Regions from separate parts of the Enterocloster sp. HCN-30185 genome, predicted to be linked through region 1. Evidence: riboswitches for the same ligand, from Rfam matches in the RefSeq annotation. Region 1 holds a riboswitch; the other holds the start of a gene.
What was found. A riboswitch is a leader RNA that binds a small molecule or an ion and turns the genes downstream of it on or off. The one in region 1 is predicted to bind lysine.

Region 1 (3,248 bases):
CACATCTCCCTCCCCGGCCAGTTTTAGAACGGATTTGCTGGAACCGGCAAAGATAAATTTACCATTTTCTACCGCAAAGGCCTCAGCCAGCGGAAGACTGCCTGTATAAACCTTTCCATTAAAATAAATATGTTTCATGGCACATTCTCCTTTCGTCAGTGCTTTTCTTCATAGAACAGGCAGGCATCCGGCTCTGCTGTTCCCTCTCCAAGATACCGTGCCTTATAATCCTTTAACAGACGGAAATAGTCCTTTGACAGCAGCAGGATCACAGCCACATTCACAAAGGTAGGAATGGCAGAAGTAATGTCTACCACGGTCCAGATAAAGCCCTGATTATTTGTCTTTACCAGATAAATCGTCCAGATAAGGCCCGGAAGCGCACGGACTGCGTAAAACAGCTTCAGCATCACTTTTTTCATGGGGCCTTCCTTTTTGCAAAGGTGCTCCAGGATTGACAGATAGTAGGTAAACCAGCCGCCGGAGGTGGTGACAGTAAAAATAACCATGATCAAAGCTAAAAGCAGGCTTCCTGCAGTACCAAAACTCTGGGAAAAGGCGCTTAATGCCAGAGTGCCGCCGTCTGTGCCGTTGGTCCAGTTTCCGCTTAAAAGCACAGAAACAGATGTGATGGAGCAGACTACAAAGGTATCAAAAAATACTTCAAAGGAACCCCAAAGTCCCTGTGCAACAGGATGGGGTGTTCTGGCAGAGGAATGGATCATGGGAGAAGTACCCCAGCCGGCCTCATTGGAGTATACGGAACGTGCCATACCTACCCGGATCATCTCACTGACTGCACAGCCGGCAAAGCCGCCGATGGCTGCCGTACCAGTGAACGCATTTGTTACAATGGCAGCAAACACAGAGGGCACTCTGGAAAGATTTGCCAGAATCATGCCAATTCCCATTAAAATGTAGAAAACGCTCATTAAGGGGACCAGCTTGCTGAACAAAGACGCAATCTTTTTGGTGCCTCCGTCCGTTACAATATAGGTCAGAACGCAAAGAGCCGCTCCCACCAGAATAACGCCCTCAATCTGAAAGCCTCCGATATTCACCGTATCCATTTTAAAGGCTCCTGCTACCACCTGGGAAGCAGTCAGCGTAGAGGAGGTTACAAAGAATGTAGAGAAAATACCTGCGCCGAAAATAACTGCCGGTATCAGCCACAGCTTTCCCCAGCGGCGCTCCTCTCCCAGTCCCCGCTCCATATAATAGGTAGGGCCGCCGTAATATTCACCCTTTTCATTGGTATGGCGGTAATAGCAGCCCAGCGTTACCTCTACCTGCTTCAAGATCATTCCAAGACAGGCAGACAGCCACATCCACAGCACAGCGCCAGGGCCTCCTGCCGCAACTGCCGTAGCCACACCGGCAATATTTCCAAAGCCTACCGTACCGCCGATTGCTGTGGAAATTGCTTCAAAGGAACTTAACATTCCCTTTGCATTATCCTCCTGCTTCTGGCTTTTTTTGTTTAAAATCGTGCCACCGGTATTCTTTAAAATCCAGCCAAAGCGCCTGAACTGAAAGAATCCGGAACGGACTGTGAAATAAATACCGGTAGAAATCATCAGTACGATTAACGGAAGCCCCCACAGGACGCCGTCTAACCAGTTGAGAAATTCGATCATTTTTATGATCCCCCTTTTCTTTTGTTTATGTACAGCAATCTATTCCACCTGGGCTCTGCCCGCAAAAAAGGAGCAGCGGTTTTTGCATCCCACTGCTCCATAAATCATCCATCCATGAAACAATAGCGCCTCCACCGTTTGGTGAGAGTGTGCAGCCTGTTCGACTGCACCCCAACATACTGCCTGCGAAAGCAGTACATTTCGGCGGCTCCTCCTTTCCCTGCTCTTCCCTGGCTTCGCTGCCTCCAAACAGGTACTGATAGTATCCGCACCTCTATTGCCGTACTCTTTTTGTAGTATCATAGCTGGTTTCACGCTGGCTGTCAACTGTTTTTGCAAGTTTATTTCTTCGGCCAAATTTCACTTGATACAATCTTTTTTTCGTCCTATACTAAAAAATCATATGTTTTATCCGGAGGTACACATTATGTCACTCACACCACCCATCACCATCCGCCCCGTTTCCACCGCTGACAGCCAGGCTCTCCTTGATATTTACCGTCCCTATGTGGAGCATACTGCCATTACCTTTGAATATGAGGTTCCCACTGCGGAGGAATTTACCCGCCGGATCCGCCACACCTTAAAGCGCTACCCCTATCTGGCAGCAGAAAAAGACGGACAGCTTTTAGGCTATGCTTATGCAGGCCCTTTTCATGAACGGGCAGCCTATGACTGGTGCGCTGAGGTTTCCATTTATATACGGACTGATGCCCGCGGCACAGGGATTGGAAAAAAACTCTATGAAGCTCTGGAGCACGCACTTACTGCCCAGAATATCCTCAATCTTTACGCCTGCATCGCATGGCCGGATAAGGAAGATGAATATCTTACCAGAAACAGCGCTGATTTCCACCGCCATCTGGGCTATGAACTGGCAGGAATGTTTAAAAACTGCGGCTATAAATTCGACCGCTGGTACAGTATGATCTGGATGGAAAAACAGCTTGGCCCCCATTCCGGCCATGCAGAACCCATTATCCCTTTCCAGGAACTGCTTCACCGGATGCCTGTTTAAAGCATCTTCTATTATGCATGATTTTGCACTTTGTCTTTTGAATATTGTATTCATGTTCTTTTTTTACAAAATACTGTCCGTTTTTACCGATTTGTGCTACAATTCTAACAGAACATTCCTGAAATGTTTTTCGTTGGGAATGCTGCCCGGTAAGCAGAGTGGCTTATGTGTTCTGCGGACCGAGGCGTCGCTACTATACAAGGGGAGAATTTGAAATGGCAAAAGAAATGATCGCAATGCTGCTTGCCGGCGGCCAGGGTTCACGGCTTTATGCCCTGACTCAAAAGCTGGCAAAACCTGCAGTTCCTTTTGGCGGAAAATACCGTATTATCGACTTTCCGCTGTCAAACTGCGTAAATTCAGGAATTGACACAGTAGGTATCCTGACCCAGTATCAGCCTCTGGTACTGAATGAATATATCGGAAATGGACAGCCCTGGGATCTGGACCGCCTTCACGGCGGAGTTCATGTGCTTCCGCCCTATCAGAAAGCCTCCGGCTCGGACTGGTACAAGGGTACAGCCAATGCAATTTATCAGAATATATCCTTTATTGAACGCTATGATCCCCAGTATGTGATCATCCTTTCTGGC
Region 2 (3,248 bases), on a different contig from region 1:
ATTTCCATATCAAAGCCCGCATTTCCCAATACCTTTGCCGCGTCCTGAATCAGCTTTAAAAGCAGATTTACACCAAGAGACATATTGGCAGAGCGAAGAACCGGAATCCTTTTGCTGGCATCCTCTGCCCTTTTTAACTGTTCTTCTGTAAGTCCTGTGGTACACAGCACCAGAGGAAGCTCTTTTTCCAGACAGTAATCCAAAAGTTCGTCCACTGCCTTTGCAGAAGCAAAATCCACCACTGCGTCCGCAGCCTCTGTACACTCTCCCAAAGAGGCATATACCGGATAATCATAATTTTTTTCCGTATTCAGATCAACGCCCGCAGCGATCCGGATTCCGTCCATTTCCTGTGCCATGGCGGAAATCACCCGTCCCATAGCGCCGTTGCAGCCGTGCATGATAAGATTGATCATTTTCTGTGGTATCCTTTCTTTACTGAGTCTTCTTTTGGCAAGGCCCAGGACTCTTTTCAAACGTTTTATGCCAGAATGCCGTATTCCTTCATGGCCTTTTTAAGAATTTCCTGATGCTCCGGCTCCATCTCGGTCAGAGGCATGCGCAGCGGTCCTACTTCTTTTCCCATCAGGTTCATGGCGGCCTTTACGGGGATAGGATTTACCTCACAGAACAGGGCGTTAATTAAAGGAATCGCCTCTAACTGCATCCGGGCGCTCTTTTTTACATCTCCTGCAAAATAGGAGGCACAGATTTCATGAGCCTGTGAAGGAGCCACATTGGAGAGAACAGAGATAACGCCCTTTCCGCCTAAAGATAAAAGAGGCACGATCTGATCGTCATTTCCTGAATATACGTCGCAGTTTCCATCGGTCAGGTTCATCAGCTGGGCAATACCGGAAAAATTGCCGGTAGCTTCCTTTACACCCACTATATTGTCTACTTCACGGCAAAGAGAAGCAATGGTCTCAGGCTGGATATTTACACCGGTTCTTCCGGGAATATTGTAAAGGATCATGGGTATTTTTACTGCATCTGCCACAGCAGTAAAATGAGCCTTGAGTCCCTTCTGGGTCGCCTTGTTGTAATAGGGAGATACAACCAGGATACCGTCTGCCCCCCTTTCCTCGGCCTCCTTTGACAGGTAAATGGCGGTCTGTGTACAGTTTGAGCCTGTTCCTGCCACAACCGGAATTCTCTTTTTGGTCACATCACAGATAAAGCCGATCACATCCAGATGCTCTTCATGGGTCATGGTAGATGCCTCTCCTGTGGTTCCGCAGGCAATGATCGCATCGGTACCGCCTGCGATCTGCTCCTCTACGATCTCCTCCAGCTTATCGTAATTTACTTCTCCGTTTTCCTTAAAAGGCGTAATCAGCGCAACGCCAGCTCCTTCAAAAACAGCCATGCTTATCTTCTCCTTTTTTACAGTCTTATTTACCATCAGTAAATGCGCATGATAAACAAAGTGTACATATCCCGCACCGGTTTTCGCCCCCGTACCAGCGAAAAAAGAAGGGCTGAGGTAAATGTTTCAGCCCTTCCCATACAAACCCGTTCTTACTGCGGATACATATCTTCTGGTAGCTCTCCATCCACCTGGATGACAGTCACAGGATTCTTCATCCTGCACCCAGAAACGATCCTGCAGGATAACCGCTCCTTCGGCGCTTTTCCCTTTCACGGCTTTTCTTCTGTGCCTGCCACATCCAAACCGATATTCATGATCAGCGCAGCCTCTACTCTGTCTATAGTCTTATCCTATCATCATTAAAAATAGATGTCAACAGGGAACTTACTCAAATCGCGTCTGAAGCTTCGTCACCTCATCCACCCATTCATCCAAAGCCGCCGGATAAACGGTTCCTGTCATGATCAGCTCGGCCTCCGACTGTCTTGCCTGGCCGATCAGGGCGCACAGCTCCTCCAGGGTGAGAATCCCTTCATCCAGGATCCCCAGGATCTCATCCAGGATCAGGATATCGCATTCTCCGGTTACAAGAACCTTTTTTGAAAAATTCAGCCCATTGCGGATATTGATCCTGGCTTCCTCTTTTTCCTCTTCAGAAAGCTGATCAAAAACCACAGGAGATTTTTCAAAACGGAACAGTTTAAATTCCGGTTCCAGACGTTTTAATACTTCCATGTTGTCGGAATCCATAGAACCCTTTAAAAACTGAACCATGATCACATTTTTTCCATGGATCAGGGCGCTGATCCCTCTTCCCAGAGCGCTGGCCGTTTTCCCCTTACCCGGTCCGCAGATCACCTGTATCGTACTGTCTTTCATCATCATGCACCTCATACTGCCTTCCGGACACCTTCCCTATGTGTGTCTGGAACATCAATTCACAACACACACTCTAGCACAATATAAGAAATAATGCAAATATTTCTTATATTTTCCGTAAGGAAATCGTAAGAGAATTTATTGATCCGACTCCTCGCCGCATTCCAGCTTGCTGATAGAAACCTCGTATGCCACCCTCTTTTCACACTCTGTCTCGCTGAGCTTTTTTGTATATTCCCTGCTCTGGACTCTTCCCCAGATACGGACTCGGGTGCCTACCGTAAAGCCGGAGGCAAAGCGGGCATTTCTTCCCCAGCTGATACAAGGTATGTAATCTGATTTTCCATAAGGACGGTTAACTGCCAGCAGAAGATCTGCAATCTCTCGTCCAAGAGGGGTTTTTCGGTAGATCGGAGGCTTGCATATGTAACCGTCCAGGAAGATCTGGTTGGTTCTGGTGTAATCCGTAAATTCATCCAGAAAACGAATCTCTCTGGCAAAAACAGACAGCATCAGGCGGTTTTTTACACCCTCATGGCGGTTATAGGACCGGAACTGCCCCACTGCCTCGATGGTGCTCCCCCGCAGATCCTTATGGACATCCATAAGACGTTCCGACACCATAAGCGGAATTACATCGGCCTGTTCGCTGAGACGGTTTACCGACAGATCCACCATGTAAAACCCTTCGCCAAATACCTCGTGGCTGAAGGAGAACTCCGATACGATTTCTCCGATCACGCTCACCCTATTGTTTTCAATCATTTTTTCTGCCATTGTACTTCTCCTCTTCTTTTCCAATTTCACTCCGGGTTACAATTTTCCCGTATGCACATAATCAATCTATGCAATTATAACCAGAAATAGACGGAAAACAAAGGCCTATTCGTCGCATCAATTCGACAATTCAGGAAAATAACGTCGATTTTAGCAAAAAAATCTGTAAAACGCAAAAAATCTCCCGGACTCTGGAAGAATATTCCAAAAATTCCGGGAG

Region 2: linked by a shared signal. The riboswitch ahead of dapA (4-hydroxy-tetrahydrodipicolinate synthase) and the one ahead of WKT10_RS10295 (alanine/glycine:cation symporter family protein) in region 1 are both predicted to bind lysine.

Annotation. Positions count from the first base shown of each region.
Region 1 is NZ_JBBKBT010000008.1:88,432-91,679, forward strand. It holds gene WKT10_RS10290 (amidohydrolase) at 1-138, opposite strand, end outside; gene WKT10_RS10295 (alanine/glycine:cation symporter family protein) at 156-1,637, opposite strand; lysine riboswitch at 1,753-1,922, opposite strand; gene WKT10_RS10300 (GNAT family N-acetyltransferase) at 2,065-2,655, shown strand; partial or broken gene WKT10_RS10305 (glucose-1-phosphate adenylyltransferase) at 2,871-3,248, shown strand, end outside.
Region 2 is NZ_JBBKBT010000004.1:286,798-290,045, forward strand. It holds gene dapB (4-hydroxy-tetrahydrodipicolinate reductase) at 1-416, opposite strand, end outside; gene dapA (4-hydroxy-tetrahydrodipicolinate synthase) at 482-1,369, opposite strand; lysine riboswitch at 1,538-1,711, opposite strand; gene WKT10_RS07175 (cob(I)yrinic acid a,c-diamide adenosyltransferase) at 1,757-2,254, opposite strand; gene WKT10_RS07180 (single-stranded DNA-binding protein) at 2,390-3,028, opposite strand.